3 regions of the Pseudomonas sp. NPDC090752 genome follow, and region 2 is predicted to be linked to each of the others. Evidence: riboswitches for the same ligand, from Rfam matches in the RefSeq annotation. Region 2 holds a riboswitch; each other region holds the start of a gene.

Region 1 (10,614 bases), on a different contig from region 2:
TCGGCCTTCAGCGGTACGCAGTGGATCATGGGCGTGCCGCGGTCCTATTTTGCGACGGTGGATTACAGCTTCTGATGTAGGTTGCCTTTACCGGCCTCTTCGCGGGCAAGCCCGCTCCCACAGGTTCATCACTGAACGCGAGACAGTGGAGATCCTGTGGGAGCGGGCTTGCCCGCGAAAGGGCCAATATGAACAACACAAAAACAACTTTCATACTCAAATGAAATAGTTATAAGATAACGTTTCATTTGACATTCATTCCTGCCTGCGACCCTCTTCCATGACAAGCGCCGCCGCCACCCCCACCCTGCTCACCCAGCGCCTGCAGAGCATCGACGCCTTGCGCGGCCTGGTGATCCTGTTCATGCTGCTCGATCACGTTCGCGAGACGTTCTTCCTGCACCGCCAGGTCAGCGACCCGATGACCATCGACGCCACCGACCCGACACTGTTCGCCAGCCGCACCCTGGCCCACCTGTGCGCACCGGTGTTCGTGCTGCTGACCGGCCTGTCGGCCTGGCTGTACGGCGAGAAGTACCAGGGCCGCAGCGATGTCTCGGCGTTCCTGTTCAAGCGCGGCCTGTTCCTGGTGGTGCTGGAGTTCACCCTGGTCAATTTCGCCTGGACCTTCCAGCTGCCGCCCAGCGTGATCTACCTGCAAGTGATCTGGGCCATCGGCGTGAGCATGATCGCCCTGTCACTGCTGGTGTGGTTGCCACGCCCTGCCCTGCTGGCCGTTGGTGCCGCGATCATCGCTGGCCACAATTTGCTCGATGGCCTGCACTTCGGCGTGGAGTCGGCCATGCATGTGCCGTGGGCGATCCTGCATGACCGTGGCTGGCTGGAGTTTTCCGATAGCCTGCGCCTGCGTACTTCCTACCCGGTATTGCCTTGGATCGGCGTCATTGCCCTGGGCTATGGCCTTGGCCCATGGTTTGCCCGCGGCACAGATGCGCAGAAACGCCAGAATCGACTGCTGCTGGGGGGCGTGATCGCCCTGCTGGGCTTCGTCGTACTGCGCATGCTCAACGGCTATGGCGAGGCGCCGTGGAGCGGCTACCCAACCTTCACGCAGACGCTGATGAGCTTCTTCAACATCACCAAATACCCGCCTTCACTGCTGTTCCTTACCCTGACCCTGAGCTGCGGCCTGCTGTTGCTGCGGGCCTTCGAACGCGCCGGGCAGGCACGCTGGATCAGCGCCCTGGCGGTGTTTGGCGCGGCGCCGATGTTCTTCTACCTGCTGCACCTGTACGTACTGAAACTGCTGTACCTGGCCAGCGTCGCCCTGTTCGGTCTGAATCACGGTGACTACTTCGGCTTCGATGGTATCGGCGCGGTATGGCTGAGCGCGGTGCTGCTGGCGCTGGCGCTGTACCTGCCGGTGCAATGGTTCGCCCGGCTCAAGGCGCGCCGTCGCGACATTACCTGGCTCAAGTACTTCTGATTTAGCGTTTTCACCCGGCGCCTGATGGTCTACCATGCGGGCCGCCGGTTTCCACCACGGAAATAATAGGGAATCCCAGGCCGCCCAGGCGCGCCAAAGGGAACTGCCCCCGCAACTGTAAGTGCCGAGTTCGCTCCATCGATGCCACTGGATGACTGATCCGGGAAGGCTGGAGCCGGACGACGACGCACCAGTCAGGAGACCTGCCGGCCAACATTCACCAACCGGCGGGGTGTCCGGGATTGGCCATCAGTGTTGCCCCTGCGCCCTGCAGGGGCTCGGCGATGCCTGTCCGTGCGTTCTTCCGTGAACTGTCCGATAGGAGATCGCCCCGCATGCTGCCTCGTTTCTTCACCTTGCTCGCCGGCCTGAGCCTCACCGGTGTGGCCCAGGCCGCCGCCACCCACTACCCGCTGACCGTGGACAACTGCGGCGCGCCGCAAACCTTCGCCCACGCCCCCGAGCGTGCGGTGACCATCGGCCAGGCCGGTACCGAGATGCTCTATGCGTTGGGCCTGGGCGAAAAGCTGGCCGGCACGTCATTGTGGTTCAACAACGTGCTGCCCGAGTACAAGGCACTGAACGACAAGGTGCCGCGCCTGGCCGACAACGACCCAAGCTTCGAAGCGGTGGTCGGCAAGCGTCCGCAGTTGGTGGCCGTGCAGTTCGAATGGATGGTCGGCGCCCAGGGCGTGGTTGCGACCCGCGAACAATTCACCGAACTGAAGATCCCCACCTACCTGCTGCCCTCGGATTGCGAAGGCAAGGACAACCTGGTCGGTGCCGACGGCACGCGCCTGCAGGCCTTCCAGGTCGACAGCATCTATAAAAGCGTCAGCCAGCTGGCTGAAATCTTCGACGTACAGGACCGTGGCGCCGCGCTGAACGCCGATCTCGAAGCCCGCCTGGACGCTGCCAAGCAGCAATTGGCCGGCAAGGACCTGAGCAATACCTCAGCGCTGTTCTGGTTCTCCAGCGCCGACCTGGACATCGACCCCTACGTCGCCGGCCAGCAGGGTGTCGCCGACTTCATGCTGCGTACCCTGGGCGTGCGCAATGTGGTCAAGTCCACCGAAGAATGGCCGACCGTGGGTTGGGAAACCCTCGCCAAGGCCAACCCGACCTGGCTGATCATCGCCCGCATGGACCGCCGCCGCTTCCCGGCCGACGACTACCAGAAGAAGCTCGAATTCCTCCACAGCGACCCGGTCACCCAGCACATGGATGCGGTGAAGAACAACCGCATCATCATCCTCGACGCCGACGCCATGCAGGCCGGCATCCGCCTGTTCCGTGGCCTGCAGACCCTGTCGACGGCCTTCGCCAGCGGTAAAGCGGCCCAGTGATGAAGCGACTGCTGCCCTGCACCGCCCTGGCCCTGGTCGCCCTGCTCGCCGCCTTGCTGGCAGGCACCGCGATTGGCGAAACCACGGTGTCGCTGCGCGTGGTTTTCCAGGTACTGGCCAATCACCTTTGGCAGGCCGGTTACCCGGTCGACCCGATCGACGCTGGCATCATCTGGAACTACCGCCTGACCCGCACCTTGGTCGCCGCGGCCTGCGGCGCGGGGCTGGCGACCTGCGGGGTGATCCTGCAGGCGCTGCTGCGCAATCCACTGGCGGAACCTTACTTGCTGGGCCTCTCGGCCGGGGCCTCGACCGGCGCCGTGCTGGTCGGCCTGCTGGGCTTGGGTAGCGCGGCGTTGAGCATGTCTGGCGGCGCCTTCGTCGGTGCCCTGGCGGCTTTCGGTCTGGTGCTGGTGCTGGCCCGCGCGGCCGGCCCGAGCAGCAACAACGCCCAGGTAATCCTGGCAGGCATCGCCGGTTCGCAACTGTTCAACGCCCTGACCGCCTTCCTCATCACCAAGTCGGCCACCGCCGAGCAGGCGCGCGGCATTCTGTTCTGGCTGCTGGGCAACCTCAGCGGCGTGCGTTGGCCGTCGGTGTGGCTGGCAGTGGCGGTGGCGCTGTTCGGGCTGGCGGTGTGCCTGTGGCACCGCCGTACGCTGGACGCCTTCACCTTCGGCGCCGATTCGGCGGCATCGTTGGGCATCCCGGTGCGCCGCAGCCAGTTGCTGCTGATCAGCTGTGCGGCGTTGGTGACGGCGGTGATGGTGTCCATCGTCGGCGCCATTGGTTTCGTCGGGCTGGTCATTCCACATGCCTTGCGTCTGTTGTTGGGGCCCGCCCATAGCCGCCTGCTGCCGGCCAGTGCCCTGGGCGGTGCGTTGTTCCTGATCGCTGCCGACATGCTGTCGCGCACGCTGATCCCCGGGCAGGTGATTCCCGTCGGTGTCGTCACGGCATTGATCGGCGCCCCCGTGTTCGCGCTAATTCTGGTTAGCCGCAGGGGGCGCGCATGACAGCCATGACAACCCTGCACGTTGCCCCGCTGGCCTGCCAGGGGCTAAGCCTGCAACTGTCGGGCAACCCTGTGCTGCGCGGTATCGACCTGATGGTCATCACAGGCGAAACCCTCGGCATCGTCGGGCCTAACGGCTCGGGCAAATCCTCGCTGCTGAAACTTCTGGCCGGGTTGCGCACGCCGCATAGCGGCAACGTGCAGCTGCTCGGCGAACCTCTCGCACGCCTGCCACGCCGACGTATCGCCCAAGCCTTGGCATTGGTCGAACAACAGGCCGACACCCTCGACGCGATCAGCGTATTCGACGCCGTAGCCCTCGGCCGCACGCCGTGGTTGTCGGCCCTGGCACCGTTTTCCAAAGACGACCACGCCATCGTCGAGCAGGCCCTGGCCGACCTCGATGCCGCGCACCTGCGCACGCGCATCTGGGGTTCGCTGTCCGGCGGTGAACGCCAACGCGTACACATCGCCCGTGCCTTGGCCCAGCGCCCACAAGTGCTGCTGCTGGACGAGCCGACCAACCACCTCGATATCCAGCACCAGCTGAGCCTGCTGCAGCAGGTGCAGGCGCTGCCGGTGACCACCCTGGTGGCCTTGCACGACCTGAACCAGGCGCTCACCTGCGACCGCGTGGCGGTGCTCGATCAAGGCCGCCTGGTTGCGCTCGGCAAGCCGCTGGAAGTCCTCACTCCCGAACGCCTGCTGAGCACCTTCGGCGTGCACGCCCGCTACCTCACCGACCCCTTCGACGGCGCGCGCATCCTGCGCTTTCGCGCCCCTTGAACCAGGAAGTTCCCGTCATGCTGTTGCGCTCCACCGCCCTGCTGCTCGCCAGCGCCCTGCTGCCCTTTGCCGCCCTGGCCGAAGTGCATGAAGTGAAGATGCTCAACCGCGGCACGGCGGGCGCCATGGTCTACGAACCGGATCACTTGCGCATCGCAGCGGGCGATACCGTGCGCTTCGTGCCGACCCAGAGCGGCCACAACGCGGCCAGCGTGCCTGGGTTGCTGCCAAACGGCGCCGAGGTGTTCAAGAGCAAACTGAACCAGCCGTACGAGCACACCTTCACGGTGCCAGGGCTGTACGGCATCCAGTGCATTCCGCACCTGGCGATGGGCATGGTGATGCTGATCCAGGTGGGCGAAACCGGTTCGACCGCACTACCTTCAGCGTTGCCGGCACGGGCGCAAGCGCGCTTCGCGGCGCAACTGCAGCAACTGGAGGCCGGGCAATGAGTCGTCTGCTGCTGGCCCTGCCGCTGCTGAGCCTCGCCCCCTTGGCGATGGCCGAGTCGGCGCAGTCGCAAAGCAATGGCCTGCTCGAAGACAGCACCTGGAGCATCCTCAACCGCACGGTGTTCGACCAACGTGACTACAAACACGGTGGGCGCAACAGCGCTGCGCGCAATGCCTACAAACCGCGCAGCGAACGCAATGGCCTGGCGGAGGAATGGGCCTACGGCCTGATGGGTACTTTCCAGTCCGGCTTCACCCAGGGGCCGATCGGAGTGGGCGTGGATGCCCACGCCTATCTTGGCGTACAGCTCGACAGTGGTGGCGGTCGTGCCGGCAAGGCCCGTTTGCTCGGGGTGGATAACGACGGTCATCCGAAGAACGAATACAGCCGCGGTGGCGCGGCGTTGAAGCTGCGCCTGTCCAACACCGTGCTGTCTTATGGTGAACAGCGGGTAAAAACACCGGTGTTCAGTTCGTCCGATAGCCGCCTGCTACCTGAAACAGCGACGGGGTTCTTCCTCACCAGCAACGAAATCGACAAGGTCAAGCTGGTGGCCGGGCACTTCAACGAAAGCACAGACCGCAACGCGTCGAGCCACGACCAGGGCTTCGTGGTGAACTACTCCAACGGCCGCCAGGGCACCACCTTCGACCTCGCCGGCGTGGTGTGGAACCCCAGCGCCGCCTTCAGTGGCAGCCTGTACTCCTCCCGCTACGAGGACACCTGGAACCAGCACTACCTCGGCAGCACGATCACCCACGCCCTGGACGACCGCCGCAGCCTGAGCCTGGACCTCAACCTGTACCGCACCACCGACACTGGCAAGGCCCTGTCCGGGCGTATCGACAACACCACCTGGAGCCTGGTATCGCGTTACAGCCAAGGCCCGCACAGTTTCAGCCTCGGCTGGCAGCAGGTGGATGGCAACACCCCGTTCGACTACGTGACGCGTGGCGCGATCTTTATTGCCAACGCCGTGCAGATGTCCGACTTCAATGCGCCGAACGAGAAGTCCTGGCAGGCGCGGTATGACTTGAACATGGGCGCGTATGGCGTGCCGGGGCTGAACCTGACGGCGTTGTATGTGCGCGGGTTCGATATTGATGGGACGCATGTGGACCCCACTGGTGGGTATGCGTACCTGGGGTATGGCAAGGATGGCAAGCATTGGGAGCGGGACCTTGAGGCGCGGTATGTGGTGCAGAGCGGCAAGGCCAAGGGGACCACGTTCTCGATCAGGCATAACGTGCATCGCGGGGATACGGCGCAGGCGGAGCTGGATGGGGATCAGATCCGGTTGGCGGTGGAGTGGCCGTTGACGGGCGGTTTTTGAAGCTAAATAAAACCTGTGGGAGCGGCTTCAGCCGCGAACACCGGCGAAGCCGGTGCCATCCACCGTGTCGCCAGCTTCGCGGCTGAAGCCGCTCCTACAGCTCAATTCAGGCCAGGCACTTAAGTACTAAGCCACCCCCCACTCCCGCCGTTCCTGATCACTCATCGCCGCCACCACATCAGCAAAGGTATCGTTGAATTCCGAACTGACATTCCTATGCTCCTGATAGTTGGTCAGCAGATACCGCTTCACCGTCCTCGGCCACTTGCGCTCGTGGTGCGCCGCATTGATGATGCCCTTGGCATCGTGGTAGGACGACTTGGGCCATAACTCGCTTAATCGCCGTTCAAAATCGCCGAAGCTCCAGCTGTCGGTTCGGCACTCGAACTCATCGAGCAGTTGCAGTTTGTACAGTGCAAGATGGGCCATGTGGATTCCTTCTTCGTCATCGCCAAAGACCCGAAGGTAAGGAAATGGTCGGCTGTTGGAAATGAACAGGGTGTCCAGGCTAGCGGCTGAACAACTGGAAAATTCCTACGCCACCGGCCACTGCTCCATGTGCGTAGTGCGCCACACAGGATCATCTTCAATATCGGTCACCACGAACCCCTGCCGTTCCCAAAACCGGATCGCCCCAGGCAGAAAAGGGTGCGTGTGTAGGTACAGGCATTCGGTGCCGGCCCCCACGGCATGTTCACGCAACGCTGCAAACAGTGCAGCGGCCAAGCCGTGGCGGCGGTATTCGGGAAGCACGAACAGGCGCACGATTTCGACTACACGCTTGCCGTGGTAATCGAGTTGGCAAAAGCGATGGTCGTACGGCAGGTAACCGATGGCAGCGACTAATCGGCCTTGATCACGGGCTTCGAGAAAGTGCCCTTCGCCATCCAGATAGGTTGCCTCGAAATGGCTCAGGTCTTTGGGCAACGGCGAGTTGGCGAGCAAGGGGAAAAGCGCACGGCGGGCGCTGTCGACGAAGTCTACGACTTCGGCCACGGCCTCACGGCGGGGCGATTGGATGATCCAGTTCGGCATGGGGCTGTCAGCATGGCGTAGGCAAAGGTGCCCCTACCCTACAGCACATTTCTTAGTGCTGGTATGGCTCGCGGGCATCGGCCCGACCTCGCTATAATCCCCACCTGAATCGCGCGCCCAAGGCCACCCCATGCCCCGCATCCCGAAGTTGCTGCTGCCCCTGCTGTTCACCGCCGCCCTCACCGCCTGCGACCAGAAGCCCAGCCGCGAAGAGCAGATCCTGGCCAACCTGCCGTTGCAGGAAGCCTACGAGCACAACATCGAACGCATGGCATCGCTGCTCACCCGCACTCACCCACAACTGGCCGAAGACACCATCCGTGGCGTCCTGCGCAAGCACCTCACGGTCGAGGACCAGCGCCAGGACCTGTTCAAGCTCTATAGCGAGAAGAACTTCAGCGACACCGAGTTCGCCACCATCGTCGAGGTCACCCGCGACCCGGCCAAGGCCAAGGCACTGGAAGAGACCGAAGACGGGCAACGCTTGAGTGAAAAACTCACCCGGCTGATGCGCGAGACCGCGCGCGATGAAAAGGCCCAGGCGTTGGCCAAGCAACGTCTGCAACAGGTGGAAGACGAGCTGAACGTACTGGAAAGCGCCGGATCCTGACGTTTGATTGATCGTTCGGTTGCATGCGCAGTCCAACGCTCATACCCGCTCCCGGAGACCACCATGCCCCGCCTGGGCTTTGCCTGCATGTACCGCCACCCGCACCGCAGCCTGTCGATCAAGGCGCTGGAAACCATCGAGCGTACGTTCAACCCGCGTACCACGACGCTGCGCTGGTTGTCCGGGGCAAGCTCGGAAGCGGCCCGCGCCAAGCTCTTCGAGTTGGTACAGCACAACCTCGATGCCCAGTTACGTCTGCTGGGGTATGTTGCCGAGCTTCCCGCCATGCTGCGCATGGTGCGCCTGAGCAGCGACCTGCTGCCGCTGTACAGCCACCCCAGCGTTGCGCCTGTCTACCAAGACAGCGAATTCCAGGCGCTGATGATCAAAGGCTTTTCGGCCATAGGTGATTTCGCCCGCAACACGGACATCCGCCTGTCCATGCATCCCGGTCAGTACTGCGTGCTCGGTTCAGACCGTCCTGACGTGGTGGAAAACAGCCTGGCCGAGTTCGAGTACCACGCCGACATGATCCGCATGATGGGGTTCGGCCAACGCTTCCAGGACTTCAAGTGCAATATCCACATCGCCGGGCGCCTGGGCGCGCCAGGCATTCGCCACGTGTGGCCAAGGCTTTCGCAAGTGGCGCGCAATGTGATCACGTTCGAAAACGACGAAAAGACCTACGGCGTCGATGACTGCCTGTCGTTGGCAGACCTGGCGCCGGTAGTGCTGGATATCCACCATTGCTGGATCCACGAAAGCGACTACATTGATCCGAACGACCCTCGCGTCGACAGGGTCATCGACAGTTGGCGCGATGTACGCCCGACCATGCATTACTCGCAGCCCCCTGAGCATCTTCAGACCCTGGGTTTCGATGCCGAAGCCAAGCTGACCATCCCCGCCCTGCTGGAAAAAGTGAACAAGCGCGACCTGTACGCGCACAGCGCACAGATGTGGAACGACTGGACCAACCGCTATGCGCTACAGTTCAGCGACCGCTTCGACATCATGTTCGAGGCCAAGGACAAGAACCTCGCCACGCTAAATTTTTACGAGCGCTACATCAAATAGCCGTGCTAGAGGGCTAGAAAGCAGTTTGTAACAAGCCTTGTCATAAAACTGTCGTCTTTCGGTCATAGGATTGACCCCAACCTGACATTTCCCTTCTTCATGGATGAGCGTCTCATGCGTCGTGTGGTTTTCAATCAGAAAGGTGGCGTCGGCAAATCGAGCATCGCGTGCAACCTGGCCGCAGCCAGTGCCGCCGAGGGCTATCGCACGCTGCTGGTCGACCTCGATCCCCAGGCCAATGCCACCTACTACCTCACCGGCCTGACCCACGACGCCATCCCCGCCGGCATCGCCGATTTCTTCCGCCAGACCTTGTCGCCGGTTACCGCCTCGGGCAAGAAGCACCGCGTGGCCATCACCGAAACCCGCTACAGCAACCTGCACCTGATCACCGCCAGCCCCGACCTCAGCGACCTGCAGAGCAAGCTGGAGAGCAAGTTCAAGATCAACAAGCTGCGCAAGCTGCTGGTGGAGCTGGGCGAGGACTACGAGCGGATCTATATCGATACCCCGCCTGCGCTCAATTTCTACACTTTCAGCGCACTGGTGGCCGCGCAACGCCTGCTGATCCCGTACGACTGCGACAGCTTCTCGCGCCAGGCGCTGCACTGTGTGATGGCCGAGGTCGAGGAGCTGCGCCAGGACCATAACCCGGCGCTGCAGGTGGAAGGTGTAGTGGTGAACCAGTTCGCCGGACGCACTGCGTTGCACCAGACCCTGGTCGATCAGTTGCGCGCCGAGGGCATGCCGGTGCTGCCGGTGTACCTGAGCAGCTCGATCAAGATGCGCGAATCGCACCAGGCGTCGGTGCCCTTGGTGCACCTGGCGCCAAAGCACAAACTGGCCCTGGAGTTCGTCAACCTGCTGGATGCGCTGGAACGCGCCGCCTGACCTGCGACAACCTGTCGCGCTGCACGTAGGCCGAGCGCGACTACCCTACCGTTCATCCGGGTGATAGATTCGCCGGCATGAAAATCACCCGGCACACTCGCTCGCTGACTGCCTGGACGCTCTATGCCAGCGTCCTGTTCAGCCTGTTGCTGTGCGGTTTGCATCATGGCCAGATGGGCGGCCTGCGCCTGGCCGGCTTGGAAGGTGGTTTTTGCTCGATCAACAGTGAGCACGGTGTGGCCATCGACCTGGATGGCGCCGGCGGCGACCAGCACATGGCCCAGCTCGACTGCCCAGTGTGTTCATCGTTCGGCCTGGCGGTGCCGCTCAGCAGCGGCGGCTGGTCCTTCGCTACCTCGAACACCATTGCCACCTCACCGATCGTCGTGCGCAGCTGGGCGCAACCGCCCCCACGTTATCAACGCCCTGCCCTCAACCCCCGCGCCTCCCCCGTCGCCTTCCCCGCAGCTGCCGATCATTTCGCCTGACCCGGCGCGCCTGCCTGCGTGCGCGTGGTCAGCCATGACCTTTGCGTGGAAGACATAACAACATGCTCCGCAATACCTCTCTGGTGCTCCTGATGAGCGCCTGCACTTACGCCTGGGCGGACGACACCGCCGT
Region 2 (10,614 bases):
TCCTCTCGAAAGCGCCCCTGCTCTATGGCGCGCTCAAGGTCCACGTGGGTCGCAGCAAGGACCCGCACATCGACCGGGATAGGCTGGCTGCCGCCGACCCGTTCTATATGCTTTTCCTGGAGAAAACGCAGCAAGTTTGCTTGCAACTCCAGTGGCAAATCGCCAATTTCGTCCAAGAACAGCGTACCGCCATGGGCCGCTTCGATACGTCCAATCTTGCGCTGATGCGCACCGGTAAACGCCCCCTTCTCATGCCCGAACAACTCGGACTGTATCAAATGCTCAGGGATCGCCCCGCAATTGATGGCGATGAACGGCATTTCTTTGCGCTGCGACTGCCGATGCAGTGTACGTGCGACCAACTCCTTGCCAGTGCCGCTTTCACCGCGGATCAACACCGGCGATTCAGTGGGCGCCAATTTTCCCAGCAGCTTGCGCAATTCAAGAATCGGCCGACTGTCACCCAGCAATTCGTCTTCCAGGCCATCGATCGGCACTGCCCCTTTACCCCGCAGGCGCGCCATGCCAAATGCCCGTCCGAGCGTGACCATCACACGGGAAACGTCGAACGGCAGTGTATGAAAATCGAAGAACCACTCGCAGACGAAGTCACCGACATTCTGCATCCGCAATTGCTCGCCATTAAGCACCGCGATCCATTCGGTATTGCTGCGTTTGATCATGTCCTTGACTGCATCTGGATGGCGCAGGTGCGACTCCTGCAAGCGCAGCAAGCCAATATCGCAGCGATGCTCCAAGGCCAGGTCCAGGCTACAGCTGTGAACATTCCACCCGGCACTTTCGAGGCCAGGCAGCAGACGGTGGCAATCGTCGCAGGGATCGACGATGAGCAAGCGGCGAAGAGAGGCGCTTTCGTGCATGACCGTTCCTTGGCGCCAAATTGTGGTTTTTTACGTGAAAACAGTAAGTTGCGGCGCCTGTTTAACAGTAGCAACGAACATGGCGGCGCCCACTACCGTCTGTCTGCCCAATTCTTTCGCATCAGGCCGGGTCGGGAATTTTTCAAATTAATCAGCGTCACAGGCGGCGCAGTGCAATAAAAAAAATCATGCCGCCGCAAAATATTTACAAAAACTGTGTGACTCCGCCCCCAACTTGGAGCATCAGTACGAATAACCCCGCGCTGCAGATCGCGATACCCTGAAGCGACGTTGCAGTAATGCGGACTTGAATGTCGATGTTTGGGACCATAGAGAGACCGAACCATGAATGCCCCGCTCCGTGTCAACGAAGCCTTGCTGATCGCCGATCATGCCTTCGAACCCTTCCAGTGCGTCGCCTGGGATGCGCCCAACGGTACCGGTGAGCTGAGCCTGGCGGTGATCGACCGGACCAGCACCCGTATCGGCAGCAAGCAGGTGTCCTCGCATATCTATTCCGACCCGGCGCAATGGGCCAGTTTGATCGAGGAAGTGCGTGCCGAACTGTGTCAGAAAGGCTATGACCTGCAACCTTGGTCGATGCCCAAGTAATATCAATGGTTGCCTGCAAGTGCGTGCCGAGCACGCACCTTTGCAACTTCTCCAATGCCCTTTAGGCAACTTTTCAATTGCGACATAGTGTCGCGGCAGCCCTCGTGAAGTGGCTTAGTCCTTTATCCTGAATTGCTCAAGATGCTGGTAATCGGCTAGTAACTCTGCGGCCAATTGCCGCGACCGGCCCAGCCGAACTGGCGCCAATTCCATGTCTACCAATACCGTCGCGCAGGGCATGGGCTGCACGGCACGCCAACGCTGCAATCGGCCATCGGTAAACACCAGGCAACGCTGCAATTCCTGAGGGTGGGCCTTTTGTCGCGTCTGCAACCAACGCCGGGCTTGCTCCAGGGCAGCAATCAACGGAGTGCCGCCTCCGGCACCCAAGGCGTGTAGCCAAGGCTGCAGCGAGGCTGAGGCTTTCAAGCCATGACGCTGCCACTGAGGCGCGCCCCCACTGGCGGTCAGCAGCGCCAGTCGAGCGCGCTGTCGATAGGCCTGATCGAACAACTCGGCCAATAACCCTTTGCTCTGTGCCAGCGCCTGGTGGCGCCTGGTGGACGCTGACGCATCGACAATGATCAGCCACAATTCGCCAGCCTGAGCCCGGCGCTGCTGCCAGCAAAGGTCCTGGCGCAGGCGCGGGCGCCCGTTGAGCAGGGTCGCAAGCCACGCCACCCGCCCCGTTTGCGCCGCGCGCGCGCGTCCACGGCTGGCGCCAGGCACATTGCCGACTCGGGGCATGGCATCCGCCACCTTGCTGCCGGGTGGGCGGATGCTCAGGGCTTTTTTGCCCAGTTCGGCACCTCGCGCCGGGCGCCGCTGGCTACTGGCTGTGCAGGCAGCGCGCCCCAATCGCCCTGCCCGCCCTGGTCCGGCGCATCCATTCCGCCTGCCTGAGGTGGCGGCGAGGGCGGTTCGATTGCTGGCGACTCCCGGCGGCGATGGCGTAGGGCGAACTCCGCCACCGCATCGACATCGCCCTCTTCGATGGCCTCGCCGCCGCGCCAGGCGCAGTGGGCACGGGCGGCACGCAACCAGACCAGGTCGGCACGCAGGCCATCGACCCCGGCTGCAAAGCAGCGCTCGGTAATCCAGGCCAGGGCCTGGTCGTCCAAGGCGATTGCCGCCAGGGTCTGGCGTGCCGCCTGGCAGCGCTCACGCAACTGCGCCTGGGCCTGGGCCCATTGCTCGCAGAAGGCCTGCGGGTCGGTGTCGAAGGCCAGACGACGACGAATGATCTGCTGACGCGCGGCGGGTGCCGGCAATCCTTCGAGCACCACGTTCAGGCCGAAGCGGTCGAGCAGTTGTGGGCGTAATTCGCCTTCTTCAGGGTTCATGGTGCCGATCAAAACGAAGCGCGCACTGTGCCGATGGGAAATACCGTCCCGCTCGATGCGGTTGGTGCCGCTGGCAGCGACGTCCAGCAACAGATCGACCAATGTGTCGGGCAGCAGGTTGACCTCATCGACATACAGCACGCCACCATCGGCCTGGGCCAGCACGCCCGGTGAAAACTGCGCCTTGCCTTGCCCCAGCGCGGCATCGAGGTCGAGCGTGCCGACCAGACGTTCTTCGCTGGCGCCAAGTGGCAACGTCACGAACGGCCCTTCGCCGAGCAGGTCAGCTAGGCCGCGGGCCAGGGTACTTTTGGCCATGCCACGCGGCCCCTCGATCAGGACGCCGCCGATCTTCGGGTCGATGGCGGTCAGGCACAAGGCCAGCTTGAGGTCTTCGGCGCCGACCACGGCCGCCAGCGGAAATTGTACGGGTTCACTCATTTCAAGCCTGTTCCTCGCCGTCGAGCAATTGCTCTTCCAGGGCTTCGCGGTATTCACCGGGGGCTTCCCAGAGGCCGCGCTGCTGGGCCTCCAGCAGGCGCTCGGTGAGGTCACGCAGGGCCTCGGGATTGTGCTCGCGCATGAAAGTGCGGGTCGCCGGGTCGAGCACGTAGGCATCGGCCAGCGACTGGTAATGATGGTCGTCGATCAGGTGCGTGGTCGCGTCGAAGGCGAACAGGTTGTCGACGGTCGCCGCCAGTTCGAACGCTCCTTTATAGCCATGTCGCTTGGCACCGTCGATCCACTTGGGGTTCAGGGCGCGCGCGCGGATGACGCGGTTCAGTTCCTCCTTGAGGGTGCGGATGCGCGGCCGGTCTGCCTGACTGTGGTCGCCGTGGTAACTGGCCACTGCGCTGCCCGACAAGGTCTCGGAAGCGGCCAGCATGCCCCCCTGGAACTGGTAATAGTCATTGGAGTCGAGCAAGTCGTGCTCATGGTTGTCTTGATTCTGCAGAACCGCCTGCATTTGACCCAGGCGCCGAGCGAACTGAGCCCGCGCGGGTGTGCCTTCGTCGCTGGCGCCATAGGCATAGCCGCCATGATTGAGGTACACCTCGGCCAGGTCGTCACGGCTGTGCCACAGGCGGCCATCAATGGCATTCTGCACCCCGGCACCGTATGCGCCCGGCTTGGCGCCGAATACACGCCAACCGGCCTGGCGTGCAGCCTGCTCAGCCTCCACGCCTTGCGCCTGCAAGGCTTCACGTTCGCTGCGCACCCGCGCGGCCAGGGGGTTGGCATCATCCGGTTCGTCCAGCGCCGCTACCGCCTGAACGGCCGCATCGAACAGGCGAATCAGGTTGCCGAAGGCATCGCGGAAAAAGCCCGATACTCTTAAGGTTACATCCACCCGAGGGCGATCGAGCACGCTCAACGGCAGGATCTCGAAGTCATCGACGCGCTGGCTGCCGGTGGCCCACACCGGCCGCACGCCCATCAGCGCCATGGCCTGGGCGATGTCATCGCCACCTGTGCGCATTGTCGCGGTGCCCCATACCGAGAGACCGAGTTGGCGCAAGTGATCTCCGTGGTCCTGGAGATGGCGCTCAAGGATCAGGTTGGCCGAAGCGAAACCCAGGCGCCAGGCCGTGGTGGTGGGCAGGTTGCGTACATCGACGGTATAGAAGTTGCGGCCGGTGGGCAGCACATCCAGGCGTCCACGGCTAGGTGCACCGCTGGGGCCGGCCGGCACGAAGCGCCCGGCCAGGGCTGCAAGCAGTCCATTGATTTCAGCCGCCCCGCAAGCGTCAAGATTGGGCGCAACTTGGTCCAATAAGGCTTGCATTACCTCGTGTACTGGCTGCCAGTGAGTCTCGACGGGCAATTGAAGGCTACCGTTCAGCGCTTGCTCGATAACCTGCAGCGCCAATAGCTCAAGGCGCTCGCGGGTGTCACCGCAGGTGCGCCATGCTGATTCGCTGATGGCTTGCAGCAGCGCTGGGCGCGGGCCAGCCCAATTTTGCCCGAGATCGCAGTCCAACGGGTCGAAGCCCAGCACCAGGGCCTTGGCGAGCGTGCGCAGCACGCTGGCATTGCCGCCCCGGCCATCGCCGCGCTCTACTCGCAGCAGTGCCAGCAACGTGTCGATCCGCAGACGTGCCTGCGGGGACTCGCCAAATACATGCAAACCGTCTCGAATCTGCGATTCCTTGAGGTCGCACAGGTAGGTATCCAGGCGCGGCAGCCACACGTCGGCATCATCCAACTGGCCTTCCAGCTGCAGTTCTCGGTCGATGTGGTTGGCCTTCACCAAGTCAAGAATGTCGCCCTGCAGTTCTCGGGCGCGCCGTGGGTCGAGCATCTGCGCTTCGTAGAATTCGTCGGCCAGTTGCTCTAGATGGCGCAGTGGCCCGTAGGTTTCGGCACGGGTCAGCGGCGGCATCAGGTGGTCGATGATCACCGCTTGGGTGCGGCGCTTGGCCTGGGCACCCTCGCCCGGGTCGTTGACGATGAAGGGATAGATATTCGGCAGCGGGCCCAGCAGCGCATCAGGCCAGCATTGGGCAGACAGGCCGACGCCCTTGCCGGGCAGCCACTCCAGGTTGCCGTGCTTGCCGACATGGATGACCGCATCGGCAGCGAAGGCATGGCGCAGCCAGAAATGGAACGCCAGGTAGCCGTGCGGCGGCACCAGGTCCGGGTCGTGGTAGACGGCACTGGGGTCGACCTGATAGCCACGCGCCGGCTGGATACCGACGAAGGTCAGGCCAAAACGCAGGCCAGCGACCATTAGACGGCCGCTGCGGTACATCGGGTCCTGCTCGGGCGGGCCCCAACGTTCCAGCACGGCCTGGCGGTTAGCTTCGGGCAGGCGGTCGAAGGCAGCCTGATAATCCGCCAGGCTCAGGCTTTGCGCGCAAGGGCGCTGGTCGAGGTGTTCAAGATCGTTGGTGACACCGCCAAGCAACTGGTGGATCAGTTGCGTGCCGCTGCTTGGCAGTTCGGCCAGCGGGTAGCCTTCAGCTTGCAGGGCTTTGAGGATGTTCAGGGCCGCTGCAGGCGTATCCAGCCCGACGCCGTTGCCGATGCGTCCATCACGGGTCGGGTAGTTGGCCAGCACCAACGCCACGCGTTTCTGCCCATTGGGCAGGCGTGCCAATTCGACCCAGCGCCGCGCCAGTTCGGCGACGAAGTCCATACGCTCGGGGTGGGCGCGGTAGCAGACCACATCGGACTGGCTGCGCTCGCTGCGCCAGGCCATGTCCTTGAAACTCACCGGGCGGGTGATGATGCGCCCGTCCAGTTCAGGCAAGGCAATGTGCATCGCCAGGTCGCGGGCGCCCAGGCCCTGCTCGCTAGCCTCCCAGCCGGGTTGGTTGTCCTGCGCGCAGATCGCCTGCAGCACCGGTATGTCGCGCCGGAACGGTCGCAGGTTGGGGCGTTCCGGGCTGGACAGGGCAAAGCCTGTGGTGTTGATCAGCACCTCGGCGCCCACTTCGTCCAGCCAAGTTTCAACCTGCTCAAGGCAGGTGCTTTCCTTGAGGCTGGCGACGGCGATCGGCAGCGGGTTGAGCCCGGCGGCCAGGAGCCGTTCGCAGAAAATATCGATGAACGCGGTGTTGGCCGCCTGCAGGTGCGAGCGATAGAACAGCAACGGCGCCACCGGATGTTCCGGGTGCCATTGGGCGTACCAGTCCTCCAGGGCGGCAGCGGGTATGTGCGGGTGGTAGATCGAGGTGCGTGGCAATGGCTGCGGCGCATCCCAACTGTAATCACGGCCCAGCCACTGATTGGCCAGGCACTTGAACAGGTTGACCGCGTTGGCCTTGCCGCCTTGGCGCAAGTAATGCCACAGGCGCTCGGCCGGCTCGCCAGTGACCGTGCCAAGGCCGGTCAGCTCGGGGTCGGGCCGGTCGTCACCCGGCACCAGGATCAACTGCACCCCGCGCGAGGCCAGTTCGACCAATTGCTCGACCCCATAGCGCCAGTAACCGACGCCGCCGTGCAACGACACCAGGATCACCTTGGCATGGCGCAGTACCTCGTCGATGTACAGGTCGACCGAGGCATGGTTCTGCACTTGCATGGGGTTGGCCAGGCGCAGGCTGGGGTAGTCATCCGGCAGTTGCTCGGCAGTTTCAGCGAGCAATGCAAGGTGCGAATCGCCGCTGCAGAGGATCACCAGTTCGGCGGGCGTCTGGCCGAGGTCGGCGATGCTGTCGTCCGGCACGAAACCGCCGGGCTGGGTCCGCAGCAGGTGCATGGGTCAGGCGCCCAGGGCTTGGCGCAGGCGCGCTTCCAATTGCACGGCATCCAGGTCCTGGCCGATCAGCACCAGGCGCGTGATGCGCGGCTCGTCGCTACGCCAGGCGCGGTCGAAGTGCTTGTCGAAGCGGGTGCCCACGCCCTGTACCAGCAGGCGCATCGGTTTGCCGGGGATGGCCGCGAAGCCCTTGGCGCGCAGGATCCCGAACTCCACCACCAACTGCGTCAGCGCATCGAGCAACAGGGCTTCGTCGGCCTCAGGCAGGTCAATGGAGATGGAATCGAAGGCGTCATGGTCGTGGTCGTCATGATCGTCGCCGTCGTGGTGCGAATCATGGTGAGTACGGCGGCCATCGATGTGCGCCTCCGACTCCGCGCCCACGCCCAGCAGCACTTCGAGCGGCAAGCGCCCGCTGCTGGCTTCGATCACCTTGACCGCAGGCGGCAGTTCTTCGGCAACCTCAGCGCGCACTTTGGCCAGGCCCTCGGCGTCGATCAGGTCGGCTTTGTTCAGCACCACCAGGTCGGCGCTGGCCAGCTGATCGGCAAACAGCTCATGCAGGGGCGATTCATGGTCCAGGTTGGGGTCGAGTTTGCGCTGGGCGTCGACCTGGTCCGGATAGGCGGCGAAGGTGCCGGCGGCTACGGCCGGGCTGTCAACGACGGTAATGACCGCATCAACCGTGCAAGCGTTACGGATTTCCGGCCACTGGAAGGCTTGCACCAGCGGCTTGGGCAGGGCCAGGCCGCTGGTTTCGATGAGGATGTGATCGAGGTCGCCGCGGCGCGCCACCAGCTCGCGCATTACCGGGAAGAACTCTTCCTGAACGGTGCAGCACAGGCAGCCGTTGGCCAACTCATAGACCCGGCCGCTGGCCTCTTCCTCGGTGCAGCCGATGCTGCACTGTTTGAGGATTTCGCCGTCGATGCCGAGCTCACCGAATTCGTTGACGATGACCGCGATGCGGCGGCCCTGGGCGTTGTCCAACATATGCCGGAGCAAGGTGGTCTTGCCCGAGCCGAGGAAGCCGGTGACGATGGTGACGGGGAGCTTGGCCAGTGTTTTCATGTCGCGTTGCCCTTGGCAGGATGGCGCGGGCATGCGGGACGAAAGCCGCGGGCCAGGTGGCCGGGCTCGTTCGCCACCGGATCACCCCGCCCGGTTGAAAGTCGAAAACGTCACGAGGCAGGTCTCCTGGCTTGCACCGTTGCGCCCCCTCATTGAACAGGGGCTGGCGGGATGACGCCTTCCCGCGCCAGGGCGCAGTGGCTGTGTCGATCCGTTTCGGTGCTTACAGTTGCGGGGGCAGCCGCGGCTTGTACCGCGTTCCCGTCTTAGCTTCGGCGTGGCCGAAGAACCTCGAAGCGGCAAGGCTACGCGGGGGGTGGTGGCTGGTCAACTCATGGCTTGAGATTTGTGCTGCCCCTGAGATCGAGCGCCGCGCGGGCGGCGCTCGATCTCAAGAGCAACATAAAACTCAAGCGAACACTACACACCACCTCACCAATTGACGCAAACCCTCCCCCGTGCTCTCCTTACACCTCGCGTTCAGGTGCCCCCACGGGGGTGAAACGGGAAACCGGTGCGTCGCAAGCCCTCACCAGGGCGCGACAAACCCGGTGCTGCCCCCGCAACGGTAAGCGAGTGAAACGTCTGGACCACTGTGCCACGCAGTACGGCATGGGAAGGTGACGCTTTACCAGGAGCCCTGCTCCTCCTCGCAAGCCCGGAGACCGGCCTGGCGTTCATGAACACCCCGCGGTGGGCGGGCGCTGTCGCATTCCCCTGGGCCATTCAAGCCCGGGGTTGTCGCGCTCGCCTGTGCCCCGTTGCCCATACAAAAGCAAAGCAGAGGAACGCGTCATGCCCATCACCAGCACCAAGCACGCTATCGCCACTCCCGTCACCCTCAGCCAGCGCGTGGTCATCGCCGCCGCCGCCAGCCTGCTGGGCCTGTGCCTGGTCTACTTCGCCGGTTTTTCGCACCTCGAAGCCGTGCACAATGCCGCGCACGACACCCGCCACAGCGCCGCCTTCCCCTGCCACTGAGACCGCCCCATGATCAAGCGCATTGCCCGCACCGCCGGGTTCAGCGGCCTGCTTGCAGCCTTGCTGCTCACCCTGCTGCAAAGTTTCTGGGTGGCTCCGCTGATTCTGCAGGCGGAAACCTACGAGTCGGCGGCGCCTGCCGTCGAGCAGCACAGCCATGACGGTGAAGCAGCCGTTGCCCATGAACATGCAGCCGGGCATGAACACAGCGAAGAGGCCTGGTCGCCGGAAGACGGCTGGCAGCGCATCCTCTCCACCACCGGTGGCAACCTGGTCGTCGCCGTCGGCTTTGCGCTGATTCTCGCGGCCCTGTACAGCCTGCGCGAGCCCAACCGAGTCAGCACTGGCGCGCTCTGGGGCCTGGCCGGCTTCGCCGTGTTCTGCCTGGCGCCCACTCTGGGACTGCCGCCTGAGCTGCCCGGCACTGCCGCCGCCGACCTCGGCCTGCGTCAGAGCTGGTGGATCGGTACCGCTGCCAGCACCGCCATCGGCCTGGCGCTGCTGGTGTTTGCCCGGCACTGGCTGCTCAAGGCGCTCGGCGTGGCATTGCTGGTGATGCCCCATGTCATTGGCGCACCACAGCCCGATGTCCACGCAAGCCTGGCCCCTGAAGCCCTGGAAACTCAGTTCAAGATCGCTTCGTGGCTGACCAATGCCGCCTTCTGGCTGGCCCTGGGACTGCTCAGTGCCTGGTTGTATCGCCGCTCAAGCCAGGCCTGATGGCCAGCGAACAGCCGCAGGTGGCGCTGTACGCCGGCTTCGGTTGCCGCCGAGGCTGCCCGGCGGATGCGCTCGACGCCCTGCTGCGCCAAGCGCTGGACCGCCATGGTCTGGCGCTGTCTGCGTTGCAGGGCATCGCCAGCATCGCCTTGAAAGCCGACGAGCGTGGCCTGCAACAACTTGCCAAACGCCTCAACCTGCCGTTGGTTATATTCGAGGCCAACCAGCTGCAGGCGTTCGAGCCCCTGCTCAGCCACCGCTCCGCGAAAGCCTTCGCCCACAGTGGCTGCTGGGGCGTTGCGGAGAGCACAGCGCTGGCCTTGGCGCATCTTGATCACGGCCGTGTCACGCTTCGGGTGACACGGCAGACGCTCGGCACTGCCACCCTCGCCCTCGCCTGCGGCGATTAATCGCAACATCCAAGGATTTCTCATGACGGTCTACTTCATTGGTGCCGGCCCCGGTGACCCCGAACTGATAACGGTCAAGGGGCAACGGCTGATTCGTCAATGCCCAGTGATCATATACGCCGGCTCCCTGGTACCCGCCGCCGTACTCGAAGGCCATCAGGCCGAAACGCTCATCAACAGTGCCGAACTGCACCTGGAACAAATCATCGACGCCATGCGCTCAGCGCATGCAAAAGGCCAGGACGTGGCCCGCGTACACAGTGGCGACCCCAGTCTGTATGGGGCTATCGGCGAGCAGATCCACCACCTGCGCGAACAGGGTATCGATTACCAGATCATCCCCGGGGTCACGGCCACCGCCGCCAGCGCCGCCTTGCTGGGCTGCGAGCTGA
Region 3 (7,429 bases), on a different contig from region 2:
ACCGGCAAGGCAAGATGGTCCTGCTGGTGGACGACGAGGATCGGGAAAACGAAGGCGACCTGCTGATCGCCGCCGAGCGCTGCGACGCCCAGGCCATCAACTTCATGGCCCGCGAAGCGCGCGGCCTGATCTGCCTGACCCTGACCGACGACCACTGTCAGCGCCTGGGCCTGGAGCAGATGGTCCCGGCCAACGGCAGCGTGTTCAGCACCGCCTTCACCGTGTCGATCGAGGCCGCCACTGGCGTCACCACCGGTATCTCCGCCGCCGATCGGGCGCGCACCGTGGCGGCGGCGATGGCGGCTGACGCCCGCCCTGAAGACCTGGTACAGCCTGGCCACATCTTCCCGCTGCGCGCCCGCGAAGGCGGTGTGCTGACCCGCGCCGGCCACACCGAAGCGGGTTGCGACCTGGCGCGCCTGGCCGGCTTCGCCCCGGCGTCGGTGATCGTCGAAGTGCTCAACGATGACGGCACCATGGCCCGCCGTCCGGACCTGGAAGTGTTCGCCGCGCAACATGGCATCAAGATCGGCACCATCGCCGACCTGATCCACTACCGCCTGAGCACCGAGCAGACCATCAAGCGCATCGGCGAGCGCGAGTTGCCGACGGTGCATGGCGCCTTCCGCCTGGTCACCTACGAGGACCGTATCGAAGGCGGCGTGCACATGGCCATGGTCATGGGCGATATCCGCCGCGAGCAGCCCACCCTGGTGCGCGTGCATGTGATCGACCCACTGCGCGACCTGGTCGGCGCCGAATATGCCGGGCCGGCCAACTGGACATTGTGGGCGGCGCTGCAGCGGGTTGCCGAGGAAGGCGCCGGGGTGGTGGTGATTCTGGCCAACCACGAATCCTCCCAGGCGCTGCTCGAGCGTGTACCGCAGCTGACTCAGCCCGTGCGGCCTTACCAGCGCGGGCAGTCGAAGGTGTACTCGGAAGTCGGTACCGGCGCGCAGATTCTTCAGGACCTGGGTGTGGGCAAGCTGCGCCACCTGGGGCCGCCGCTCAAGTATGCGGGGTTGGCGGGGTATGAGTTGGAGGTGGTGCAAAGCATCCCGTTCGAGCCCGGGATGTTGAGCTGAAACGGGGCACTTGTGGGAGCGGGCTTGCCCCGCGAAGGCGGCAGTGAATCCACCGACGCCTTCGCGGGCAATCCCGCTCCCACAGTGTGCCAAGCAGGGTCGAGAGATTAGTGATGGCCGGTCGCCTTATCCTCTTGCCAAAAGTTTGGAATACCATAATATGATATCCCGTAGACCTTAAAATTGCAGGCCGGCACCTACACTCAAGAACGGCCACTGACACTTTGTTTTAGCTGCTCCCCGAATACTGTTGGCGGGCGCGCCCAAAAAGCCCCGCCTCGAATAACAAAAGCAACGAGGGCGTAACCATGCTGTTGAGCAAACGTGTAACCGCAGTGCTGTCCGCCAGCCTGCTGACCCTGGCCTGTCAGGCCGTGCAGGCCGCCGACAGCCTGAACTTCGTCAGCTGGGGCGGGACCACCCAGGACGCCCAGAAAGAAGCCTGGGCCGTACCTTTTACTAAATCGACCGACATCAAAGTCGTCCAGGACGGCCCGACCGACTACGGCAAGCTCAAAGCCATGGTCGAGAGCGGCAACGTGCAGTGGGACGTGGTCGACGTGGAAGCCGACTTTGCCTTGCGTGCCGCCAGCGAAGGCTTGCTCGAACCCCTCGATTTCAACCAGATCAAACGCGACAAGATCGACCCACGCTTCGTCAGCGACCACGGCGTCGGCTCGTTCTTCTTCTCGTTCGTGCTCGGCTACAACGAAGGCAAGCTCGGCGCCAACAAGCCGGTGGACTGGACCGCGTTGTTCGACACCAAGACCTACCCCGGCAAACGCGCCCTGTACAAATGGCCAAGCCCCGGTGTGCTGGAACTGGCCCTGCTGGCCGACGGCGTGACGCCCGACAAGCTCTACCCGCTGGACCTGGACCGCGCCTTCAAGAAGCTCGACACCATCAAGAAAGACATCGTCTGGTGGGGCGGTGGCGCCCAGTCGCAGCAACTGCTGGCCTCCGGTGAAGCCTCGCTTGGGCAGTTCTGGAACGGCCGCGTCTATGCCCTGCAGCAAGATGGCGCGCCGGTGGGCGTGAGCTGGAAGCAGAACCTGGTCATGGCCGACTTCCTGGTTATCCCCAAAGGCGCCAAGAACAAGGACGCGGCCATGAAGTTCCTGGCCAATGCCAGCAGTGCCGAAGGCCAGGCCGAGTTCGCCAACAAGACCGCCTACGCCCCGGTCAACGTCGACAGCGTCGCCAAGCTCGACAAGGACCTGGCGCAGAACCTGCCGACCGCCTACGCCCAGGACCAGGTCACGCTGGACTTCGCCTACTGGGCGAAGAACGGCCAAGCCATCGCTGCGCGCTGGAATGAGTGGTTGGTCAAATGAAAGTCGCCATCAACGCCCTGCAGAACGCGCAAGGTGCCCCCACGGGCACCGGCGCCCCGCAAACCGCACCCCGGCGCGAACCCATGAGCCGGCGTTGGAAAGGCAGCCGTAACCTGCTGCCGGCCCTGCTGTTCCTTGGCCTGTTCTTCTTCGCCCCGCTGATTGGCCTGCTGCTGCGCGGGGTGCTGGAGCCGGTGCCGGGGCTGGGCAACTACGAGCAGCTGTTCGCCAACTCGGCCTATGCACGGGTGCTGTTCAACACCTTCTCGGTGGCCGGTGTGGTCACCCTGATCAGCGTACTGCTGGGCTTCCCGCTGGCCTGGGCGATCACCCTGGTGCCCAACGGCTGGGGCCGCTGGCTGTTGAACATCGTGCTGCTGTCGATGTGGACCAGCCTGCTGGCGCGCACCTACTCGTGGCTGGTGCTGCTGCAGAGTTCGGGGGTGATCAACAAGGCGTTGATGGCCATGGGCATCATCGATGCGCCGCTGGAAATGGTGCACAACCTGACCGGCGTGGTGATCGGCATGAGCTACATCATGATCCCGTTCATCGTGCTGCCGCTGCAGGCGACCATGCACGCCATCGACCCAATGGTGCTGCAGGCCGGCTCGATCTGCGGTGCAAGCCCATGGACCAACTTCTGGAAGGTGTTCCTGCCGCTGTGCCGCTCGGGGCTGTTCTCGGGTGCGCTGATGGTGTTCGTGATGTCGCTCGGTTACTACGTCACCCCGGCCTTGCTCGGCGGCGCGCAGAACATGATGTTGCCCGAATTCATCATTCAGCAGGTGCAGTCGTTCCTCAACTGGGGCCTGGCCAGCGCCGCCGCCGCACTGCTGGTGGTGATCACCCTGGTGCTCTTCTACCTGTACCTGAAGCTGCAGCCGGAATCCCCGGTCGGCAACGCGAGGTAATCCGCCATGCTTCTGTCTCCCAATGCCATGGGCCGCCCGCTGCGCACGGGCCTGTACCTGACCACCGGGGTCATCGCGGCGTTCCTGCTGCTGCCGGTGGTATTCATCATCCTGCTGTCGTTCGGCTCGTCGCAGTGGCTGGTATTCCCGCCACCGGGCTGGACCTTCAAGTGGTATGTGCAGTTCTTCGCCAACCCTGAGTGGATGGATGCTGCGCTGGCCAGCCTCAAGGTGGCCGTGCTGACGACCATCGCCGCCGTGTTGCTGGGCCTGCCTACCGCATTTGCCCTGGTGCGTGGCCGTTTCCCCGGCCGCGAGATGCTCTACGGGCTGTTCACCATGCCGATGATCGTGCCGCTGGTGATCATCGCCGTTGCGGTCTACGCGCTGTTTCTCAAGCTGGGCTACACCGGCACGCTGTTCGCCTTCGTGGTCAGCCATGTGATCGTCGCCCTGCCCTTCACCATCATCTCGATCATCAACTCGCTGAAGCTGTTTGACCAGTCGATCGAGGATGCCGCGGTGATCTGCGGCGCTTCGCGCCTGCAGGCAATTTTCAAGGTGACCTTCCCGGCGATTCGCCCGGGGATGATCGCCGGCGGCCTGTTCGCCTTCCTGGTGTCGTGGGATGAGGTGGTGCTCAGCGTGATGATGGCCAGCCCCGACCTGCAAACCCTGCCCGTGAAAATGTGGACCACCCTGCGCCAGGACCTGAGCCCGGTAATCGCCGTCGCCTCGACGCTGCTGATCGGCCTGTCGCTGTTGGTCATGGTCATTGCCGCCGCCTTACGCCGGCGCACCGAAGTCAACGCTTGATTGCGCGGAGAAAACAACAATGAGTGCAGTGATCAAAGACAACGCGCATAGCCAGACCCTAGTCAGCCTGCGCGGCCTGAACAAGCACTACGGCGACTTCACCGCCGTGGACAACCTGGACCTTGAGATCCAGGACGGCGAGTTCCTCACCTTCCTCGGCTCCAGCGGCTCGGGCAAGTCCACCACCCTGTCGATGCTGGCCGGCTTCGAAACCCCCAGCAGCGGCGAGATCCTGGTCGAAGGCCAGTCGCTGGTGAACGTGCCGCCGCACAAGCGTGATATCGGCATGGTGTTCCAGCGCTACTCGCTGTTCCCACACCTGAACGTGCGCGACAACATCGCATTCCCGTTGGCCATCCGCAAGCTCGGCGCCGCCGAGATCAACAAGCGGGTCGACGCCATGCTCAAGCTGGTGCAACTGGAGAAATTCGCCCACCGCAAGCCCTCGCAGATGTCCGGTGGCCAACAGCAGCGCGTGGCGATTGCCCGAGCGCTGGTGTACGAGCCGCGCATCCTGCTGATGGACGAGCCGCTCGGCGCGCTGGACAAGAAGCTGCGCGAAGACCTGCAGGATGAACTGCGCCAGCTGCACCGCCGGCTGGGCATCACCATCGTCTACGTGACCCACGACCAGGAAGAAGCCATGCGCCTGTCCCAGCGCATCGCCATCTTCAGCCACGGCAAGATCGTTGGCCTGGGTACCGGTTACGACCTTTACCAGAACCCGCCGAATGCCTTCGTCGCCTCGTTCCTGGGTAACTCGAACTTCCTGCGCATCAAGGCCAGCAGTCATGGTGCCGGCAGCTTTGAAGGCCAACCGGTGGCGATCCGCCTGACCCCAGGCCTGGCGGCCGGGCAGGACGCGCTGATCATGGTGCGCCCGGAAAAGGCCCTGGCCCTGACCACCGAGCAGGCCGCGCGCGAACCGTTGCCCGCGGGCTGGAACGAAGTCGTCGCCAAGGTCGGCGAAGTGCTGTTCCTCGGCGAAAGCCAGACCTGCCACGTGATGACTCCAGGCGGCACCGAACTGACGGTGAAAGCACTGTCGGCTGCCGGCATGCCGATGCAGCCTGGCGATACCGTGAAGGTCCGCTGGGCGGTGGCCGATGCGTGCATCTACACCGAGTGGGCGGAAAGCGACCTGAGCAAGTCGGCCGGCGCACACTGACCGTCACGGCAGGTAAATGATTGACGCGCGCCCCGACCAATGGTCAGATGCGCGCCAGTTTCAGGTGTCCTGCGCCGCCGTGCGCAGGGTGAAACGGGAAGCCGGTGCGTCGTGGTTCACGACAAGTCCGGCGCTGCCCCCGCAACGGTAAGCGAGTGAGGCCTTCGACACACCACTGTGCGCCTGCATGGGAAGGTGAAGGCGTCCTGACCCTCGCAAGCCCGGAGACCGGCCTGAAGCTTCACTTGGCAACCCGCGGTGGGCGGGCGCAGGCCGGTATCCGCGTGCGCGCCTGCGTGCGTGGTTGTGCCTTTGCGTGTTTTCCACCGGGATCCATTCATTCCTGCTGTTAGTGGAAAGACATGTCCCGTTCCCTCAAGCTCCACCCCCTGGCGGCCTGCCTGGCCGTCGCCCTGCCAGCCCTGGCCGATGACCATGACAACACCGTGCTGGCGCTGCCTTCCACGGCCATCACCGACACCCTCGATGCACACCAGGTCGACCTTGCCACGCCGACCCAGGCCGGCTCACGGCTGAACCTCAGTGCCCTGGAGACACCGGCCAGCACCAGCACGATCACTGCCGAGCAGATCCAGCAACGCAACAACCTCACCGTGCAGGACGCCGTGACCCGCTCGCCGGGCATCACCTTCGTCGGCAGCCCCGGCGATGGCGGCACCGGCCTTTCGGCACGCGGTTTTACCGGGCATGGCTCGGTGATGACGCTGTTCGACGGCGCGCGCCTGTATACCGGTGCCGGCACCCAGACCTTCCCGGTCGACCCGTGGATGGTCGAGCGCATCGATGTGATCCGCGGCCCGGCTTCGGTGCTGTATGGCGAAGGCGCCACCGGTGCGGTGATCAACGTGATCCCGAAAAAGCCCTTCAGCGGCGACATCCGCAACCACCTGCGCCTGGGCTACGGCTCCTGGGACCGCCAGCAACTGGGCCTGGACAGCGGCGGCAGCCTCAGCGAACGCCTGAGCTATCGCCTCACCCTCAACCAGCAGGCCGGCAACGGCTGGGTCGACCGCACCGACTCGCGCAGCCTGGCCCTGAGCGCCGCACTGCGTTTCGACGCCAGCGACGACCTCAGCTTCACCCTGGCCCACGAGCGCGGCGATGCCGAGCCGGCCAATTACTATGGCACGCCACTGATCGATGGCCATTACCGCAGCAGCCTGCGCAAGAAGAACTACAACATTCAAAACGATGTGCAGCGCTACCATGACGAGTGGACCCGCTTCACCACCGACTGGACGATCAACGACCAACTCAGCACCAGCAACCAGCTCTACTACATCAAGAGCCGCCGTCACTGGCGCAACGCCGAGGACTACAGCTGGGACGCCGACCGCGAGCAGCTGCTGCGCCAGAGTTACCTGGAAATCAAGCACAACCAGGAGCAGATCGGCGACCGCCAGACCTTCACCTTCGACCATTCGCTGTTCGGCCTGGCGAGCAAGACCGTGGTCGGCGCCGAGTACAACAAGGTGCGTTTCAACGTCGACAGCAACTCGCCATACAACGATGTTGGCGGCGACTACATCGACCCGTGGCAGCCGGCACCCGGGTATTTCCACAGCGACTCGCCGACACGCCCGCAAACCCTGTCCACTACCCACACCTTCGCCCTGTTCGCCGAAAACCGCCTGCAGCTGACCGAACGCCTGTCGCTGGTGACCGGCGTGCGGCGCGACCAGAACCACATCGACCGCGACAACCTCATCAACGACACCCGCAGCGACCGCAGCCTGAACGGCGGCAACTGGCGCGCCGGGCTGGTGTTCGCAGCCACCGACAACCTGTCGCTGTACGGCCAGTATTCCACCAGCGAGGACGGGGTGAACAACCTGGTCAGCCTCAGCCCGACGCAGATGAACTACGACCTGACCGAGTCGAAGCAGACTGAGCTGGGCCTCAAGCAGCGCTTCTGGGACGGTCGCGGCGAGTGGACGCTGGCCGCCTTCCATATCGTCAAGAAGAAGCTGCTGGTGGACGACCCGCTGACCCACGAGAAACAGCAGGCTGGACAGCAGACTTCCGATGGCCTGGAGGCGACTCTGGAACTGGCCTTGCCGCAACAGTGGCAGGTCTCAGCCAATGCTTCGC

Evidence for each region. A riboswitch is a leader RNA that binds a small molecule or an ion and turns the genes downstream of it on or off. The one in region 2 is predicted to bind cobalamin.
Region 1: another riboswitch for cobalamin. It lies ahead of ACZ6YA_RS21435 (ABC transporter substrate-binding protein); the one in region 2 lies ahead of cobW (cobalamin biosynthesis protein CobW).
Region 3: another riboswitch for cobalamin. It lies ahead of ACZ6YA_RS21445 (TonB-dependent receptor); the one in region 2 lies ahead of cobW (cobalamin biosynthesis protein CobW).

The regions. Positions count from the first base shown of each region.
Region 1 is NZ_JBVJLI010000018.1:90,678-101,291, reverse strand. Features, by position in the region: gene ACZ6YA_RS21445 (TonB-dependent receptor) at 1-75, shown strand, start outside; gene ACZ6YA_RS21440 (acetyltransferase domain-containing protein) at 281-1,447, shown strand; cobalamin riboswitch at 1,476-1,672, shown strand; gene ACZ6YA_RS21435 (ABC transporter substrate-binding protein) at 1,783-2,793, shown strand; gene ACZ6YA_RS21430 (FecCD family ABC transporter permease) at 2,793-3,809, shown strand; gene ACZ6YA_RS21425 (ABC transporter ATP-binding protein) at 3,806-4,594, shown strand; gene ACZ6YA_RS21420 (pseudoazurin) at 4,612-5,046, shown strand; gene ACZ6YA_RS21415 (OprD family porin) at 5,043-6,380, shown strand; gene ACZ6YA_RS21410 (hypothetical protein) at 6,507-6,809, opposite strand; gene ACZ6YA_RS21405 (GNAT family N-acetyltransferase) at 6,915-7,415, opposite strand; gene ACZ6YA_RS21400 (hypothetical protein) at 7,546-8,025, shown strand; gene ACZ6YA_RS21395 (UV damage endonuclease UvsE) at 8,089-9,102, shown strand; gene ACZ6YA_RS21390 (ParA family protein) at 9,217-9,993, shown strand; gene ACZ6YA_RS21385 (DUF2946 family protein) at 10,071-10,481, shown strand; gene ACZ6YA_RS21380 (TonB-dependent receptor) at 10,544-10,614, shown strand, end outside.
Region 2 is NZ_JBVJLI010000008.1:84,665-95,278, reverse strand. Features, by position in the region: gene ACZ6YA_RS13130 (sigma-54 dependent transcriptional regulator) at 1-881, opposite strand, end outside; gene ACZ6YA_RS13125 (hypothetical protein) at 1,227-1,493, shown strand; gene ACZ6YA_RS13120 (vWA domain-containing protein) at 1,608-2,240, opposite strand; gene ACZ6YA_RS13115 (ATP-binding protein) at 2,276-3,277, opposite strand; gene cobN (cobaltochelatase subunit CobN) at 3,279-7,040, opposite strand; gene cobW (cobalamin biosynthesis protein CobW) at 7,044-8,111, opposite strand; cobalamin riboswitch at 8,211-8,420, opposite strand; cobalamin riboswitch at 8,577-8,799, shown strand; gene ACZ6YA_RS13100 (CbtB domain-containing protein) at 8,907-9,092, shown strand; gene ACZ6YA_RS13095 (CbtA family protein) at 9,102-9,812, shown strand; gene ACZ6YA_RS13090 (cobalamin biosynthesis protein) at 9,812-10,222, shown strand; gene cobM (precorrin-4 C(11)-methyltransferase) at 10,245-10,614, shown strand, end outside.
Region 3 is NZ_JBVJLI010000018.1:101,594-109,022, reverse strand. Features, by position in the region: gene ribBA (bifunctional 3,4-dihydroxy-2-butanone-4-phosphate synthase/GTP cyclohydrolase II) at 1-1,085, shown strand, start outside; gene ACZ6YA_RS21465 (ABC transporter substrate-binding protein) at 1,394-2,419, shown strand; gene ACZ6YA_RS21460 (ABC transporter permease) at 2,416-3,333, shown strand; gene ACZ6YA_RS21455 (ABC transporter permease) at 3,340-4,149, shown strand; gene ACZ6YA_RS21450 (ABC transporter ATP-binding protein) at 4,169-5,317, shown strand; cobalamin riboswitch at 5,363-5,568, shown strand; gene ACZ6YA_RS21445 (TonB-dependent receptor) at 5,680-7,429, shown strand, end outside.